4 regions of the Pantoea osteomyelitidis genome follow, and region 1 is predicted to be linked to each of the others. Evidence: predicted binding sites of a transcription regulator. Region 1 holds the regulator's gene; each other region holds the start of a gene.

Region 1 (4,724 bases):
CCGTTCAGCGAGAGCAGTTGCAGTGAGTACACCGCCGTGACGGTAAAGCCGACCATTGCCCAGCCGTAAGATTTGCGGATAAACAGATAGCTGATCAGGGTAATCGCCAGCATGCCGGAAAGCACGATTGATTCCGGCACGGCGAAGCGCAGCGTCGCCGCCGCGATCACCAGCCCGGCAAAGGTGCCGAGCGCCCGGTGCTGAATACGGACCCGCGTGGCGTTATAGCCGTTCTGACTGACAAACATGATGGTCATCAATATCCAGAAGGGCTTGGGAATATTAAAGAACAGCGCCAGCGTGCTGCCAAACATCAGCATCACGGCAAAGCGTGCCGCGGTGCGCAGCGCGGCGGACTTGAGCGACAGATAGCTGCGCAGGGCGGCGAGCAGCGGCAGACGGCGCTGGCGATCGGCCATCAGGTCGCGCTGATAGAGCGGCTTCTGGCTGCGCAACACGCGCGCGATGCGGCTGAAGTGATAGAGGCAGAAGTTGCCCACCGGATTATCCGGATGCTGGCGGGCGATCTTCTCCAGCGCGCCGAGCTGCTTATCCATGTCGAACCGGTCCGGCAGCTGATGATAAAGAATGTCGTCCGCCAGTTCGCGCAGGCGCGTGGAGATGGTTTTGGCATTCCAGCGGATCACCGCTTCGGCGTGGCTCTGCTCCACCAGCTTCTGCACCTCTTCCGGCTGATGCAGGCTGACGGAAATATGCTCCTGCAGATCGAGCGCAACCTGAAAGGCGCGCGTCAGCCGCTTATGGCTGTTGTCCCGGCTGGCGGAGAGCATGTGCATCTGCTGATAGCAGGTGGTGATGAGATCCACCGCTTTTTGCTGGCGCGTTAGCAGCGGCGGCAGCGCTTTTTCCGGATCGGTGAGCTGCGTCAGCAAGGTATATTTGGCGTCGCAGTAATCCGCCAGCTCGCGAAAAAGCAGGCTCAGGGTTTCGCGCATCGGCTGCTCTTTCCACAGCCAGAACCAGAACCAGTTGAACAGCCCATACCAGAGCGTGCCGCCGATATAGAGCAGCGGCGGCACCCAGACAGGCATATGCCCTTCCAGGCCGAGAGTGAAGATGGCAGCGATCAGCGCGCCGGGCAGCAACCGTCCATGCAGTGGACTGATCTCGCCGGTAACGCCCAGCAGCAGCGGCATCAGAAACAGAATCAGCGGCAACGGCACTTGCTTCAGCGTCAGCCACTGGATCAGCAAACTGCTGGCGGCAAACAAACTGCCGCCGACAATCAGCCGTTTAAAAAAACGTTTATGGGGCGTGTCCAGACCGGCGATATTGCAGCAGGCGGGCACCAGCGAGAACAGCAGTCCGTTTTGCAGATCGCCCAGCAGCCAGCCGAGCGTCACCGGCAGGCTAAGAACCAGCGTTTGCCGCAGGGCGTAGTTGACTTCAGGATGGTAGATGATTCGGCGCCACATCAGCTCATCGCAAATAAAAACGGCGCGATGTTGCCATCACGCCGTGAGTGATACGGAATTAGCGGGTGCCGTAGACGACGATCGTTTTGCCGTGTGCGGAGATCAGATTCTGATCTTCCAGCATTTTCAGAATACGTCCGACGGTTTCGCGTGAGCAGCCAACGATCTGACCGATCTCCTGACGGGTGATTTTGATCTGCATCCCGTCGGGGTGGGTCATGGCGTCCGGCTGTTTCGCCAGGTTAAGCAGCGTCTGAGCGATGCGGCCCGTCACATCAAGGAAAGCTAAATTACCCACTTTCTCTGAAGTCACCTGCAGGCGACGCGCCATCTGCGATGAGAGGCGCATTAAAATATCCGGGTTCACCTGGATCAGCTGGCGAAATTTTTTATAGGAAATTTCAGCCACTTCGCACGCGGTTTTCGCGCGTACCCAGGCACTGCGCTCCTGGCCCTCTTCAAACAGGCCAAGCTCGCCAATAAAATCGCCCTGATTCAGATAGGAGAGGATCATCTCTTTACCTTCTTCATCTTTAATCAGCACCGCAACGGCGCCTTTCACGATGTAGTAAAGCGTTTCAGCCTTTTCGCCCTGGTGAATCAAGGTACTTTTCGATGGGTATTTATGAATATGACAATGGGACAGGAACCATTCGAGTGTAGGGTCTGTTTGCGGTTTTCCGAGAACCATTCTCTGTTATCCTCTGTTGTAATCGTGCCCAAAATACAGGGGGCCGTTTTCCCTGTCAGGCGGTGAAATCGTCAAGCGTTTCCCATTCAGGAAATTATTCGGGTCTCCGTCGTGAGCTGTGCTCGTGATTCGTCCCGCATTCGTCTATAAGTGACGAAAAATATTTTCAGCTCTGTTTGTAGCACAGCTTTCACCGACTGTCTTGTGTTGTCTCGCTTCAGCAAACGGCGAATCCGGCCGATTGCTGTTTCGCCGGCGAGGGCGTACTCTGACGTTAACTAAATGAATCAGGAGAGTTTATTATGCAGGCTCGTGTGAAGTGGGTTGAAGGGCTGACATTTTTGGGAGAATCCTCATCCGGTCATCAGGTGCTGATGGATGGCAACTCGGGCGACAAAGCGCCGAGTCCGATGGAGATGGTGCTGATGGCCGCAGGCGGATGCAGCGCTATTGACGTAGTGTCGATCCTGCAAAAAGGACGCAACGAAGTGGCGGACTGCGAAGTGAAGCTGACCTCCGAGCGCCGCGAAGAGGCGCCGCGCATTTTTACCTATATTAATCTGCACTTTATTGTCAGCGGCAAAGATCTTAGCGACAAAGCGGTGGCGCGCGCGGTGGATCTCTCAGCGGAAAAGTACTGCTCGGTGGCGATCATGCTGGGCAAAGGCGTGGAGATCACCCACAGCTACGAAGTCGTGGCGCAGTAACGCCAGCGTGAGGCCGGACGCGGCGGCCTCACAGCTTATTCGATACGTTTCCCTTCGATCAGCCGTTTTACCAGCGGCCCCATGATCAACTCCATCGCCAGACCCATTTTGCCGCCCGGCACCACCAACGTGTTGATGTGCGAAATAAATGATCCCTGCAACATCGCCAGCAGATAGGGAAAATCGATCCCTTCCAGCCCGCGAAAATGGATCACCACAAGGCTCTCATCCAGCGAGGGAATACTGCGGGCGGCGAAGGGGTTTGAGGTGTCGACCGTGGGCACGCGCTGGAAGTTGATATGGGTGCGTGAAAACTGCGGGGTAATAAAGTTGATGTAGTCTTCCATCGATCGCACTACCGAATCCATCACCGCCTCGCGCGAGTGGCCGCGCTCGCTGGTATCGCGCACCAGCTTCTGAATCCACTCCAGGTTGACGATGGGCACCACGCCCACCAGCAGATCCACTTTCTCTGCCACGTTGTGCTGCTGCGTCACTACGCCGCCATGCAGTCCTTCATAAAACAGCACGTCGGTATTGGCGGGCAGCGGCTGCCAGGGCGTAAAGGTTCCCGGCACTTGATTCCACGGCACCGCTTCATCGTAGGTATGAAGATATTTGCGCGACTGCCCGTGGCCGCTGTGACCATACTCGGTAAAAGTCTGCTCCAGCAGGCCGAAATCGTTGGCTTCCGGGCCGAAATAGCTGATGTGACGACCGAGATCGCGCGCTTTGCGGATCGCCATATCCATTTCCGGCCGCGTGTAGCGATGGAAACTGTCACCCTCCAGCTCGGCCGCGTGCAGACTCAGCTGTTGAAAGATTTTACGAAAGGCGAGGCTGGTGGTGGTGGTGCCGGCGCCGCTGGAACCGGTAACGGCGATAATCGGATGCCTGGCTGACATGATAAAACTCCCTGTTAAGATCGGGCGATGTGCATTGTTAGCATGATTGCCGCCCCAGTGTCATCCGCTCTCCGTCAGCCGCGAAACTCGCCGCGCGGCATGATGTTGACCGTTTCATGCAGTTCAGACCAGACCAGCACCGCCTCACCGCGCTCCAGCTGACGCCGGACATCCTCGACTTTTTCCGCCAGGCTGCGCTCCTCTGCGCCATAATCGGTGCCTTCGCGCAGCACAAAGGCCTCAATCAGATTGGCGAGCGTTTCGGGATCCACTTGTTGCCAGGGAATTATCACAGCTTAGTTTTCCAGATAAGGTGAAAGCCAGTGCGGCACGCGTCGTTCAAGCCACATCTGCGGCTTGCGCAGCGTACCCCCCACAAAGCCAACGTGACCGCCGTAGCGGGTCAGTTGATAAGTAATGTTAGCAGGTAACCGCGTCGGATCCGGGATCACCTCGTCAGTCATAAAAGGATCGTCCTGAGCGTGGATGATCAGCAGCGGCTTACGCACATCAGGCAGCAGCGGCATGGCGCTGGCGCGACGGTAATAATCGGCGGCATCATGGAAGCCGTGCGCGCGGGCGGTAATGGCATCGTCGAAATCGCGCAGCTTGCGCAGCGCTTTCAGCTGTAACAGGTTGACCGGCAGGGTGCCGGGCCAGGCGCGCAGTTTGCGTTCCGCATTCTTTTTTAGCTGCTCCAGCAGATAACGCTGATAAAGGCGTGAAAATCCGGTTTCCAGCCTGACGCTACATGGCTCCAGCAGCAGCGGCGCGGAGATCACCACGCCCGCATCCAGCAGCGCGCTGTCGCCCTGTTTTCCCATCAGGCAGGCCAGCATATTGCCGCCAAGCGAGACGCCGACCGCGGCGGTGGGCGCTTTGCCCCAGCGCTGCTGCAGCCAGTGCAGAAAATACGCGGCATCTTCCGTTTCGCCGGAATGATAAATACGTCCGAGACGATTCGGCACGCCGCTGCAGCCGCGAA
Region 2 (4,724 bases), on a different contig from region 1:
TCACGGAATAGACCATCGCCAGGAAGGTGGTCAATCCCGCAAGGATTTCCTGTCGCACGCTGCTGCCGCGTGCGGAGATGTTGAACCAGGCGTCCAGTTTTCCACTGGCCGGGCGAGATTCGTTAGACATAGTAGAGCCTCTGAAATGATTTTTTTAAGGGTGGTGCGCCATGCGGCCTCGGTCTGTTTTCGTTCCCTGGTTCCGTTACGATCGCGTTGAAAATTCAGCGCATTGTCATAAGGCAAACGTTTACCTGGCCGCAAAGAAAAGGCCGTTCGCCAACGGCCCGATAAAAAGGCAAACGATTATCCGGCCTTTAGCGGCAGATTTTCAACTGCTGTTTCGCGTTTGATCAGGATAAATCGCACCACTCGCCGTCGAGAAAGCGCACTTTCACTGCGGCCCGGCAAACTCTACGGAAGCCGCAGCGCGAAACGTAATAACAAATTCTTATGAAAGCGGCGCGTTGCGCAACAGGGTGAATCATCCGTTGCGCAACGGGAGGAAAAGATTCAGCTGGCGAGGTTTATCGGGCCGCCCTGCTCAATCGCACGTTGCCATGCGGCGCGCGTCTGAACTTTTTGCAGCCACTGCTGCGTGGCGGGCATCGCATCCAGCCCGCCGCGCGAGGTCAACGCCAGCAGCGGAAAACTCATCTGAATGTCCGCAATGCTGAAGCGCTGGCCTGCAAACCACGGTTGGGAAGCGAGGTGTGTTTCAATCATCTGCCTGTGCGGCGCCAGCTGCTTGTCGATATAAGCGCGCTGCACGCCTTTGCCGAGCGCGGCACCCACCGGCCTTATCAGCCAGGGAACCGGCGACTTGCCAAGGCGGCTGAATATCAGCTTCATCACCAGCAGCGGCATCAGCGAGCCTTCCGCATAGTGCAGCCAGTAACGAGACTGCAACTGCGCTGCTTCATCGGAAAGTTTCAGCCGATTTTCGTCGTCGTACTTCGCTTCCAGATACTCCAGGATCGCGCCAGATTCGGCAATAACCCGATTTTCATCGGTGATCACGGGCGATTTGCCGAGCGGATGCACTTTTTTCAGCGCTTCCGGCGCCATCATGCTTTTTTCTCGCTGGTAGCGCTTGATTTGATAAGGGACGTCCAACTCCTCCAGCAGCCATAGCACGCGGTGTGAGCGAGAATTCTCAAGATGGTGGACGGTGATCATAGCGGCTCCCGGTTGCGGTTCTTACACCAGTATAGTTGGCGTCGCTAAAATACCTGCGCGCATCAACCCTCGTCGCCCGGCTGCTGCTCATGCCCCGGATCCAGCAGCACCGCGCCCGATCCCTGTTGCGCCAGTCGATCGCCGGGATTACGCAGCGGGCAGTCGCGCATCGACAAACAGCCGCAACCGATGCAGCCATCCAGGTCGTTACGCAAGCGCGTCAGGGTTTCGATACGCTTATCCAGCTCCTCGCGCCAGTGCTGCGTCAGAGCGTCCCACTCCTGCGTCGACATACGCTTATCCGCCGGGACGTGCATCAGGCTGTCGCTCACCGTCGCCAGCGGAATGCCGATGCGCTGCGCAATCTTAATAATGGCGACGCGTCTGAGCACGTCACGGCTGTAGCGCCGCTGGTTGCCTGCGTTGCGCGAGCTGAAGATCAACCCTTTTGACTCGTAAAAGTGCAGCGCCGATACCGCTACGCCGCTGCGCTTCGCCACTTCGCCCGGCGTTAACACCGGCTTAGGGTAATTGCGATCTTTTTTCATTTGGCCCTTTACCTCAAGTTAACTTGAGGAATTATACTCCTTCCCCATCAAAACCACGAATCCCACACGACATAAGAAAGTGCACAAGAAAGGATGAGGCTATGATGCAACAGGAAATAATTCATTCTTTGACCGACTGGATTGACCAGAACCTGGATAAAAGCTTATCGATCGATGAAGTAGCGGCGAAATCGGGTTACTCAAAATGGCACCTGCAACGAATGTTCCGTACCGTCACCAAACAGACGTTGGGCGGCTATATTCGTGAGCGTCGCTTAACGTTGGCTGCCGAAGCGCTGCGCCAGACGCATCGGCCGGTGTTCGATATCGCCATGCAGTATGGCTACGATTCACAGCAAACCTTCTCCCGCGTTTTCCGCCGTCAATATTCGCAAACGCCGACCGCATATCGCCATACGATGCGACGTCAGGCGATACAGCGTCCGCGCCTGGTCAGCTTTGGCTGCGGCGAAAACGTCGCCAGCTTTACTCAGCGCACCATCGGCGAGTGCTGCCCGGTTCGTTAACAGCCTGCGCGCCCCGTGCGGGCGCTCTCTCCCCTCGCTTCCCGCTGTTCACCCTCTGCTGCTATCCGTCGTTTCGATAAAATTTTCTCTACCATACCAGTTACAGATTTTGTTCAACTTTTCAAAACGAATGATATAATGTGACCTGCATCACACTATTAAGCTATGTGTGGACGACATAAAGGCGCCCCCTGACCTGCCTTTACGCCGTCATTATTGTCCGGAGCGTCAGGGATGATCACCGCTTGAGGTTCGTTGCAGATGGCTACATTAACCACCAGTTTTCTCATTATGCGTTGGGAATTGCTCAGCGCCCTGATGATGTTTTTCGCCAGTACCCTGAAAATTAAATGTCGTCAGACCAGCCATAACGTGATGGCGTTTATGTTTGGGGGCATTGGTCTGGGCATGTCCTGTTGGTTTGTGACCGGGCTGCTGGGTATGACGTTGAGCATGGATAACCTGCATAATTTTATGGAGATATCCAAAAGCGCCTTTGTGCAGGTGATGAGCCAGACGCCGGCCGAATGGCCAATGCCCTGATAACCGGCAATAAAAAACCCCGCTAAGCGGGGTTTTTTACATTGCTGTGTCGATCAAATTTTCTTCAACATGGCAGGAATGTTCACATCCTGCACGGTCACACCCGGTCTCTGCGTTCCGCGGCGGTCCTGAATCCACATATCTCCCATCATCTGATTAAGTCCACGATCCAGTCCGGTTACCAAACCTGCCCCTGGGGTAAAGGTCAGTTCGCCGAAAAAGATATGCTCCTCATGGATGTACCAGTCAACGCGCACATAGTCGAAATCGCTGGCCAGCTTTTTACTCAGCTCAAGGGCATGTTGCAAAGAGGCCATCTGCGGCGTGATATCCAGGCCGGTGTCGCGAATCTTGTGAAAGGCTTCACACAGATTGTTAACGTAGAAGTTCATCGACAGCGCCGGGTTAGCCCGGTTGTAGATCACCTGTAGCACATATTCAAAATTGCCGTCACGCTTGTTGAACATGTGAAATTTGTAATCTATCGGCGCGCTTTTACCATCGCCAATATATTGTTCCACCAGAATGCGCGGCTTGATGTAGCGATAGTGGATCTCACGCGCCTCTTTGGCGAAGTCGGTCTTGAGCCATGTGTAGCAGTTGTTGATGATCTGCTGCTTTTTCAGCGCGTCCGGCTCTTCCAACAGAATCTCTACCATATTTGAACCGTGGTTCGGCTTAATCACCGTGTTCTTCCAGCTACGCAATGCGTTCAGCGTGGTGGGATCGGTGGTTTCATATACCAGCGGGATCAGATATTCATCGCCGACTTTTTCAGCTATGTATTCGCGTACCGAGTACTTGTCCGACAGACGGCCATAGTTCTGATAATCGCCAAAGACGAATTTACGATACAGTACTTTCTCATTGAACACTTTCGGCTGACGCAGATTAGGCAGCTTACGGAATTTGTGAAAGTAGTAGATGCGGTCCTGGTATGACCAGGGCATCTTCTTGATAAAATACTGTACGCTTCTTCTGAGTTCTTCTTTCAACTTGAGCATATGGACCTCATTTGTAGGTTTTGTAGTTGAGTGAGGAAACTTGAATTTTTTGAATGACGCCATTTTTGAAGAAGTAATTCATTACGGTAAGGGACAAGAACTCTGAAAGGAAAACGCTCCACGCGGCGCCCATGATGCCGTAGCCCTGGATCAACCACCAGGAAAGCGGCACGCTGATAAGCATCAGACAGACAATTTTCCTCAGCAAATAGTTAAATCCACCCTCTTTAACCATGTAGCGATAGGCTACGGTCCCCATTGCCGAAAAGCAGGTCGCTATCGACAGCAACGTAATGAGACTTCCGGACTGTGTGTACTCCTGACCGTACAAAGCGATCACAATCTTCTCTCCATAAAAAGCGATGAAGAGAAGCATCAATAATGAAACCCCCATGACATAACCATTCAGCCGCGCTGCCAGTTTCACGGCGGTGTCGCCACGCTCCCTGAAAATTTCAGTGAAGCATGAAGTAATGATCGCTACGGGGATAAAAATCCACGAGGCGGCAATGGTATTGGCTGCGGCAAACAGGCCAAGATCGCGTGCCGAACCGGCGCCCGCTAAAAACATTTGGGCGGTTTTCACCTGAACAGAGATGAAAATGCTGGAGATAGCCAGCGGCAGGCCGGCATACATCAGATAGCGAAAATAGGTGCTGCGCTTCTCCTGCGGCGGCGCCATATCCTGATTATCGCGATAGAAGTTGTAGCGCTTGATGACATAGGGCACCAGAGTGACCGCCACAATCGAGAGCGTCAGCCACAGGGGATTAAGGCGGAACCAGGCGATGACAAAGCTGATAGCGAAGCTGAGCACCATGCCGACGGAGTTCGCCACGGTATTTAGCCGCGAAGCCAGACGCGCATTGTTGTAGACGCTGAAGGTATCCTGGGTGACGAAAACCGATGCGACAAAAGAGGCC
Region 3 (4,724 bases), on a different contig from region 1:
GTTCCGCTACCGCGACCGGCAGATTGGCGGCAGGAAAATAATCCTCACGGCTCAATATCAACGACATGATAATCCTCCCTGGTTACACGCTATGCTGACGCTCCGCGCGGGGCGCACAGCCGAATTCACGCCGGAACAGCGTTGAAAAATGATTGCTGTCACCAAATCCGCATTGAAAGGCGATATCAGTGATGCGCATGTCGCTATGGCGCAACAGATGACGCGCCTGCAGCAGTCGCAGACGATTCAGATAACGTTGCGGCGTATTGCCGGTTTGCTGCTTCATCTGACGATGCAGCGTGCGCAACGACAACGAAAACCGATCCGCCAACGCTTCCCACTCGATCTCTTCACTGTAATGTTCATTCAGCCAGTCCAGCAGACGATGCAGGCGCGCCTCCCGATCCTGTGATGCCTCATCGCGACAGGCTTCGCGCAGCAATACCAGCAGCTGCAAAAAAAGCTGCTCCTGGCGCGCCTGTTTTTCCAGCGACCAGCCTTCACCTTCTTTTATCTGCGTCGCAATATTCAGCGCCTGGCCCATCATCCGATGATTGATACGCCAGTGTGACGGATAGTGGGCGCTATCTTCTCGCGGCAGCAGATCCTGCAGCCCGGACAGAAAGCGAAACGCCGTTGGGCTGCGGTAAAGCACGTTCGTCAGGCAAAGATTTTCCGTCTGTTCGTAAAGATGTCGATCGTGATCGCGTACAAAACAGACACAGCCGCTGCAAAGGGTTTGCGGCTGTCCGTTAAATATATGAATGCCTGAGCCTTGTTCTACCAGCACGATCTCGTGAAAGTCATGGTGGTGTTCCGGAAAAGCATGCTGTGGCACACGCGGTTCGATAGCAATCGGAAAATTACCTGCCGGAAAAAAGTCAGCGCTATGCAGAACGGTCATGATCCCTTCTCCATTATTAACATAATTGCAACCGATACTAATCAGCCGCTGCGCGCCTTGCCTTGAATTTTGCACTCTCCGCGTCAGGAAATTTGTTTTTTATTGAAGAAAGATGATGAAGTTTTCGGAAATGCGGCAAACATCACATCTGCCGCTTTTGCGACATCTGTGAGCTGCCTCACGAACATCTTTGCAAACCTGCCAGCGGCCCTGACCTGCTGGCAAAGAGGGGAAGGTGATGAAAAGGCGAGATTTCTACCCTGTGACTATCTGATCACAGGAAGAACACGCCATGAGTAAGCGAAATATTGTTGCCATTGATTTAGGCGCTTCCAGCGGGCGCGTGATGTTGGCTGAATGGTGCGCGGCTTCGCAACATATAAGCCTGCGCGAAGTGCGCCGTTTCGCCAATCAGCGTCAGCGCCGTCAGGGATACGACTGCTGGGATCTGGATCTTTTGGAGCAGGAGATTCGTGCCGGACTGGCGCAGCTGGATGCGGAGGGCATCGTACCTGACAGCATCGGCATCGATACCTGGGGCGTTGACATGGTGCTGCTGGATGCGCAAGGGCAGCGTGTCGGTGAAGCGGTGAGCTATCGCGACAAACGCACCCATGGCCTGATGGAACAGGCGCTGCGCGAGCCGGGCCGTGAGTTTATCTTTCAGCATACCGGCATACAGTTTTTGCCTTTCAACACGCTTTATCAACTGCGCGCGCTGCATCAGCAGCAGCCTGACTGGCAGGAAAAAGTCGCCCATGCGCTGATGATCCCGGATTACCTCCATTACCGGCTCACCGGCGAGCTGAACTGGGAATACACCAACGCCACCACCACTCAGCTGCTGAACATTCAGAGCGGCGAATGGGATCGCGATCTGCTTGCCTGGGCTGGCGTCCCGGCAAGCTGGTTCGGCAAGCCACATCCGCCCGGCAACAGGGTTGGCTGGTGGCAGAACGCCAGTGGCAACCCGATCCCGGTGATCGCTGTCGCCACACATGACACCGCCAGCGCGGTTTTTGCCACGCCGCTGACACAAGAAGATGCGGCTTATCTCAGCTCCGGCACCTGGTCGCTGATGGGCTTTGAAAGCCTGCAACCTTATACCTCTACGGCGGCGCTCAATGCCAACGTCACCAACGAAGGCGGGGCGGAAGGTTACCGCGTGCTGAAAAACATCATGGGGCTTTGGCTGCTGCAGCGCGTCTGTGACGAGCTACAGATTGCCGACCTCTGCCAGCTGATCGAGGAAACTGCCAGCCAGCCAGCCTGTCTGGCGCTGATCAATCCCAACGACGCCCGCTTTATCAACCCGGACAGCATGGTGCGGGAGATTCAGAACGCCTGCGCCGCGCAAGGAATGGTGATACCGCAGTCTGCTGCGGCGCTGGCGCGTTGCATTTTTGACAGCCTGGCGCTGCTCTATCGCCAGGTGATCCGCGAACTGGCGGCGCTACGCGGCGCCTGCTTCAGCCAGCTGCATGTGGTGGGCGGCGGTTGCCAGAACCATTTTCTCAATCAACTCTGCGCCGACGCCTGTGAACTGCCGGTTTTCGCCGGTCCGGTTGAAGCCTCGACGCTGGGAAATGTGGGCTGTCAGCTGGTGGCGCTGGGCGAAATCAGCGATGTGGCCGCCTTCCGCCGCTGCGTGGCCCGCAATTTCCCGCTGGATAAATTCGAACCGATGAACAACAGCGCCTTTCGCGCCACTCAGGCACGCTTCGCGGCGCTGAGTCAACCTGCTAAGGAACTCGCTTATGACAAAGCTGATTGAACAGGCCTTTGATCTGGCCAAACAACGTTTCGCTGCAATTGGCGTGGATGTGGATCACGCTATGCAGCAACTGGATGCCATTCCGGTTTCTATGCATTGCTGGCAGGGCGACGACGTGCGCGGCTTTGAAAACCCGCAGGGCGCGTTAACCGGCGGCATCCAGGCGACCGGCAACTATCCGGGCAGGGCTCGCAATGCCGAAGAGCTGCGCGCCGATCTGGACAAGGCGATGTCGCTGATTCCGGGCGCGAAACGCCTCAATCTGCACGCCATCTATCTGGAGAGCGACACGCCGGTAGAGCGTGACGCCATTGAGCCGGCGCATTTCAAAAACTGGGTGGCGTGGGCGAAGCAAAACGATCTGGGCCTCGATTTTAACCCGACCTGTTTTTCCCATCCGCTGAGCGCCGACGGCTTTACGCTTTCTCATGCCGACAGCGCGATTCGCCAGTTCTGGATCGATCACTGCAAAGCGAGCCGCAGCGTCTCGGCCTGGTTTGGCGAGCAGCTGGGCACGCCGTCGGTGATGAATATCTGGGTGCCGGACGGAATGAAAGATCTTACTGTCGATCGCCTGGCGCCGCGTCAGCGCCTGCTGGCTGCGCTTGATGAGATCATCAGCGAGAAGAAAAATCCCGCGCACCACATCGATGCCGTGGAAAGCAAGCTGTTTGGCATCGGCGCGGAAAGCTACACGGTGGGTTCCAATGAATTTTTCCTCGGCTACGCCTGTAGCCGACAGACCGCGCTGACGCTGGATGCGGGTCATTTCCATCCCACCGAAGTGATCTCCGACAAAATTTCCACCGCCATGCTCTACGTGCCGCGTCTGCTGCTGCACGTCAGCCGTCCGGTACGCTGGGACAGCGACCATGTGGTGATCCTTGATGACGAAACCCAGGCGATCGCCAGCGAAATTGTGCGCCATCAGCTATTCGACAAAGTACACATCGGTCTCGATTTTTTTGACGCCTCCATCAACCGCATCGCTGCCTGGGTTATCGGCACGCGCAATGCGAAAAAAGCGCTGTTGCGTGCGCTGCTGGAGCCGACCGACCGTCTGCGCCAGCTGGAAGCGGAAGGGGATTACACCGCGCGTCTGGCGCTGCTGGAAGAGCAAAAGTCGCTGCCGTGGCAGGCAGTCTGGGAAGCCTGGTGCCTGCGTCATGATGTGCCGGCCGATGCAAGCTGGCTGAGCGATGTGCGCCATTACGAACAACAGATTCTGACTCAACGTTAAGGATTTACTATGCAAAGCATTCTTTCTTCCTGGTTTGTACAGGGAATGGTCAAGGCGACCAGCGATATGTGGTTGAAAGGCTGGGATGAGCGCAACGGGGGCAATGTGAGCCTGCGTTTGCTGGAAGAGGAGGTGCAGCCTTTCGCCGCAGATTTTTATGCCGAACCGCGCTGTATCGAGCTGTCGCAACCGACGCCTGCTCTGGCTAACTGCTGGTTTCTGGTTACCGGTTCCGGCAAATTTTTCCGCAACGTACAGCTGGATCCGGCAGACAGCCTGGTGCTGTTACAGGTGGATGACAAAGGGCTTTCTTATCAAATCCACTGGGGTTTGAGCAACGGCGGCTTGCCCACCTCCGAGCTGGCATCTCATTTCCAGTCCCACAGCGTACGCAAGCAGCTGACCAACGACCAGGACCGCGTCATCATGCACTGCCATGCCACTAACTTTATGGCGTTAAGCTATGTGGTGGAGCTGGACGCGGCGCGCTTCACGCGTTTGCTCTGGGAAGGCAGCACCGAATGCCTGGTGGTGTTTCCGCATGGCGTTGGCATTTTACCGTGGATGGTGCCGGGAACCGACGGCATTGGTGCCGCAACGGCGGAGCAGATGCAGTCGCACACGTTGGTTATGTGGCCGTTTCACGGCATCTTTGCCGCCGGGCCTTCGCTCGATGAAGCATTTGGTCTGATCGATACGGCTGAAAAATCGTCGGAAGTGGTCGTGAAGGTGCTTTCCATGGGCGGCATGCGCCAGAGTATTACCACTGAGCAGCTGATCGCTCTGGGCGAACGTTTCGGCGTCAA
Region 4 (4,724 bases), on a different contig from region 1:
TCACCGAAGTCCATAATCTCTTCGTTATCCGCCACTTCGGAAACTTTTTTCACGGTAGCCGGGGCAGTTTCAGAGAATTCCGTGCCGACGCGGGAGTCGACAGGTACCGGAATGCCGTGCTCGTCACGCAGTTTTTTCGCCGCTTCGACAAAGTCAGGTTCGTAGAGTGATTTACCCACGTTGTTATCGATCGCGACGAAAGTGTTGGCGATGCCGCCGCCGACAATCACGGTATCCGCGATGTTGACCAGCGATTGCAGCACGTCGAATTTGGTGGAAACTTTAGAGCCGCCGACCACTGCCACCAGCGGACGCTCCGGGTTACTCATTACTTTGCCCAGCGCTTCCAGCTCGGCAGAGAGCAGCGGACCGGCACAGGCGATCGGGGCGAATTTGCCGACGCCATGGGTAGAAGCCTGCGCGCGGTGCGCGGTGCCGAAGGCATCCATCACAAACACGTCGCAGAGCGCAGCATATTTCTTCGCGAGGGTTTCTTCGTCTTTTTTCTCGCCTTTGTTGAAGCGGACGTTTTCCAGCACCACCAGCTCGCCGGCGGCGACATCAACGCCGTCCAGGTAATCTTTCGCCAGAGTGACCGTGGTGCCGTTCAGCTTTTCTTTCAGGTAGTTAACAACCGGCAGCAGGGAGAACTCTTCGTTGTATTCACCTTCGGTCGGGCGACCCAGGTGAGAGGTAACCATCACTTTCGCGCCCTGTTTCAACGCCGCTTCGATGGTAGGCAGAGAAGCACGAATACGTGCGTCTGACGTCACTTTCCCTTCTTTTACTGGCACGTTGAGATCGGCACGGATCAAAACACGCTTACCAGCAAGATCCAGATCGGTCATCTTAATTACAGACATGGTAAACCCTCTCGTTGATTCTCATAAGTTTTGTCAGACACAAACCGCGTCTTACCTGAAACCGCGTGCGGCCATTGCTAACGTCGTATCGAGCATTCGGTTAGCAAAGCCCCATTCGTTGTCACACCAAACCAGGGTTTTGATCAGGTGCTGACCGCTGACCCGCGTCTGCGTGCCGTCCACTATGGCACTGTGCGGATCGTGGTTAAAATCTACTGAGACTAACGGTATTTCCGTATAGTCAACTATACCACTAAATGCCCCCTCTGACGCGTTTTGCAGTAAGGCGTTGACCTCACTCGCCTTCACCGCCTGGCGCACAGAAACGCTGAGATCGATGGCGGTAACGTTGATCGTCGGCACGCGTACCGCAATCGCTTCGAAGCGGTCATTGAATTTCGGAAAAATACGCGTAATGCCAGCGGCAAGACGCGTATCCACCGGAATGATCGACTGACTGGCGGCGCGCGTGCGGCGCAGATCGCTGTGGTAAGCGTCGATCACCTGTTGATCGTGCATCGCCGAATGGATCGTCGTGACGGTGCCGGTCTCAATGCCAAAGGCGTCATCCAGCAGCTTGATCACCGGAATAATGCAGTTGGTGGTGCAGGAGGCGTTAGAGACAATGCGATCGGTTGGTTTAAGAGCCTGCTCATTCACGCCGAACACCACGGTGGCATCAAGATCGTTGCCGCCCGGATGGGAAAACAGCACTTTCTTCGCGCCCGCCCGCAGATGGGCTTCGCCATCGGCACGGCTGCCGTAAACGCCGGTGCAGTCCAGCACGATATCCACGTTAAGCTCGCGCCATGGCAGATGCTGTAACTCCGCCTGATGCAGAATGCGGATAGTATCGTCTCCTACCCAGAGCAGATCGCGCTCCTGGCGCACGTCAAAGGCGAAGCGGCCATGGCTGGTATCGTACTTGAGCAGATGCGCCATACCCACGGCTTCCGCCAGCTCGTTAATCGCCACCACCGTGATTTCAGCCCGACGACCGGTTTCGTACAGCGCGCGCAATACGTTGCGCCCAATGCGGCCAAAACCATTTATCGCAACCCGAACGGTCATATCTCTCCTGCGCTAACTGCCTGAAAATGTGCTAATAGCCTGAGCGTTTCGCACAGGTTTGTACAGGAAATTCTTGACTGCCTGCGGGCCGCGCAGCGGTATCAAAACCGCAAACTGAAACGGTTCAGCGAGAATAAAGCAACTGAGGAATAACAGGAATGATTGCGATCAATTGTGCTGTTGATAATTGGATCTGCGTCACAATTTTTCGTCAGAAAAATTATTACTGCGGGAATAATTCCCGGAGGAATAGATGCAAAAAGGGCGAACAAGTCGCCCTTAACGTTAAACGCTGTTTGCCCGTGCTGCCACGGGCGTGAATCGTAGATCGCGATTACAGAATCGATTTGGCGGTTTTCACAACGTTTTCAACGGTGAAGCCAAACAGGTCGAACAGCTTCTCTGCCGGTGCAGACTCGCCAAAGGTAGTCATGCCGACGATTGCGCCGTTCAGACCAGTGTATTTGAACCAGAAATCGGCAATACCGGCTTCGATAGCGACGCGTGCGGCCACCGCTTTCGGCAGTACCGATTCACGGTAAGCAGCGTCCTGCTTGTCAAAGGCGTCGGTAGAAGGCATGGAAACCACGCGCACCTTACGTCCTTCGCTGGAAAGCTGGTCATACGCCGCCACAGCCAGTTCTACTTCGGAACCGGTGGCGATCAGAATCAGCTCCGGCTGGCCGTCGCAATCCTTCAGCACATAACCGCCGCGCGCCACGTTCGCCAGCTGCTCAGCGCTACGATCCTGCTGCGCCAGGTTCTGACGGGAGAAGATCAGCGCGCTCGGGCCATCTTTACGCTCAATGGCATATTTCCAGGCAACGGCAGATTCAACCTGGTCACAGGGACGCCAGGTGCTCATGTTCGGCGTGGTGCGCAGGCTGGCGAGCTGCTCGACCGGCTGGTGCGTCGGGCCATCTTCACCCAGACCGATAGAGTCGTGGGTATAAACCATTACCTGACGGATCTTCATCAGCGCCGCCATACGCGCCGCGTTACGGGCATACTCCACAAACATCAGGAAGGTCGCGGTGTACGGCAGGAAGCCGCCGTGCAGCGCGATACCGTTAGCGATGGCGGTCATACCGAACTCACGCACGCCGTAATGAATGTAGTTGCCTGCCGCGTCGACGTTGATCGGCTTCGATCCGGACCACATGGTCAGGTTGCTCGGCGCCAGGTCAGCGGAGCCGCCCAGGTATTCCGGCAACAGCTTGCCAAAAGCTTCGATGGTATTTTGTGAGGCTTTACGGCTGGCGATTTTCGCCGGGTTAGCCTGCAGTTGCTCGATAAACTTCTGCGACTCTTCCTGCCAGTTGGCCGGCAGCTCATTGCTCATGCGGCGTTTGAATTCAGCCGCCAGCTCCGGGTGCGCTTTGGCATAGGCAGCGAACTTCTCATCCCATGCAGATTCTTTGGTTTTACCCGTCTCTTTCGCATCCCACTCGGCATAAATTTCCTGCGGAATCACGAACGGCGCATGCTCCCAACCCAGCTGCTTGCGGGTCAGCGCGATTTCGTCGTCGCCCAGCGGCGCGCCGTGCGAGTCGTGGGTGCCCGCTTTGTTCGGTGAACCGAAACCGATAACGGTTTTGCACATCAGCAGCGAAGGCTTGTCGCTGACCGCTTTCGCTTCTTCAATCGCTTTTTTGATCGCTTCCGCGTCGTGGCCGTCAACGCCGCGCACGACGTGCCAGCCGTAGGCTTCAAAACGTGCGGCGGTGTCGTCAGTGAACCAGCCGTCGATATGACCGTCGATGGAGATGCCGTTGTCGTCGTAGAAAGCAACCAGTTTGCCCAACTTCAGGGTACCGGCCAGTGAACAGACCTCGTGTGAGATCCCTTCCATCATGCAGCCGTCGCCCATGAAGACGTAAGTATTGTGGTCTACGATCTCATGACCCGGACGGTTGAACTGCGCAGCCAGCGTGCGCTCGGCGATGGCGAAACCTACCGCGTTAGCAATGCCCTGCCCCAGCGGGCCGGTGGTGGTTTCCACACCCACGGTGTAGCCATATTCCGGGTGACCTGGAGTTTTTGAGTGCAGCTGACGGAAGTTCTGCAGCTCGCTCATCGGCAGATCGTAACCGCTGAGGTGCAGCAGGCTATAAATCAGCATGGAACCGTGACCGTTAGAGAGGATAAAGCGGTCGCGATCCGCCCACTGTGGATTGGTGGGGCTATGATTCAGGTAATCACGCCACAACACCTCAGCGATGTCAGCCATGCCCATTGGGGCACCCGGATGTCCCGATTTGGCTTTTTGTACTGCGTCCATACTTAACGCGCGAATAGCGTTGGCAAGCTCTTTACGAGAGGGCATTTTTTACTCCAGGTCGGATTAAGGCTTCGCCATCCCTAACTTATTGTAATTAATCAGTTATCAGGCAAAACCGGAAAAAAGTCGCGCTTCAATGTACATGAAAAACAGATCAAAAGTACATGGACGGAAATGCGATATCTTGCCGGGAAGCGTTGCAAATACAGCTTTGTCTGCTATGCAGACTGCAGACGAGGCGTTATAACCGAAACCTTACTCGCCTGGCGTTATATTCAGGTGATTGTTTTTCTTACCTTGTTACTTAATGGAATGAACAGTATGAAGATGCAAACCACAATACTGACCCTGGGCCTGGCTGCGCTGCTGAGCGGTTGCCAGGGACTGGACAACAATGCGCTGCTGACCTCGGGCGCGCAGGCTTTTCAGGCTTATACCCTTAACGACGACCAGGTGAAGCAGCTGAGCGACCAGTCATGCGAGCAGATGGATAAAGAGAATCAGCTTGC

What was found. Region 1 encodes CRP, which controls carbon source genes, mostly activating them, when cyclic AMP is high. Its sites were predicted from a motif close to ATGTGANNNNNNTCACAT; they were not measured.
Region 2: ABU178_RS02550 (YjcB family protein) is a predicted target of CRP. The motif match lies at 2,393-2,410, and genes of this name have one in related genera.
Region 3: rhaB (rhamnulokinase) is a predicted target of CRP. The motif match lies at 1,035-1,052, and genes of this name have one in related genera.
Region 4: epd (erythrose-4-phosphate dehydrogenase) is a predicted target of CRP. The motif match lies at 2,121-2,138, and genes of this name have one in related genera.

What each region holds. Positions count from the first base shown of each region.
Region 1 is NZ_JBGFSN010000008.1:18,256-22,979, reverse strand. Features, by position in the region: gene ABU178_RS16905 (YccS/YhfK family putative transporter) at 1-1,436, opposite strand, end outside; gene crp (cAMP-activated global transcriptional regulator CRP) at 1,495-2,127, opposite strand; gene ABU178_RS16895 (OsmC family protein) at 2,430-2,834, shown strand; gene ABU178_RS16890 (phosphoribulokinase) at 2,870-3,739, opposite strand; gene ABU178_RS16885 (YheU family protein) at 3,814-4,032, opposite strand; gene ABU178_RS16880 (hydrolase) at 4,036-4,724, opposite strand, start outside.
Region 2 is NZ_JBGFSN010000003.1:62,029-66,752, reverse strand. Features, by position in the region: gene ABU178_RS02570 (NCS2 family permease) at 1-130, opposite strand, end outside; gene ABU178_RS02565 (glutathione S-transferase family protein) at 514-1,179, opposite strand; gene soxR (redox-sensitive transcriptional activator SoxR) at 1,242-1,727, opposite strand; gene soxS (superoxide response transcriptional regulator SoxS) at 1,829-2,254, shown strand; gene ABU178_RS02550 (YjcB family protein) at 2,516-2,797, shown strand; gene ABU178_RS02545 (ATP-grasp fold amidoligase family protein) at 2,851-3,801, opposite strand; gene ABU178_RS02540 (MATE family efflux transporter) at 3,809-4,724, opposite strand, start outside.
Region 3 is NZ_JBGFSN010000004.1:1,088,829-1,093,552, reverse strand. Features, by position in the region: gene rhaR (HTH-type transcriptional activator RhaR) at 1-67, opposite strand, end outside; gene rhaS (HTH-type transcriptional activator RhaS) at 83-904, opposite strand; gene rhaB (rhamnulokinase) at 1,197-2,678, shown strand; gene ABU178_RS10275 (L-rhamnose isomerase) at 2,662-3,918, shown strand; gene rhaD (rhamnulose-1-phosphate aldolase) at 3,928-4,724, shown strand, end outside.
Region 4 is NZ_JBGFSN010000005.1:327,444-332,167, reverse strand. Features, by position in the region: gene pgk (phosphoglycerate kinase) at 1-863, opposite strand, end outside; gene epd (erythrose-4-phosphate dehydrogenase) at 915-1,934, opposite strand; gene tkt (transketolase) at 2,269-4,260, opposite strand; gene loiP (metalloprotease LoiP) at 4,537-4,724, shown strand, end outside.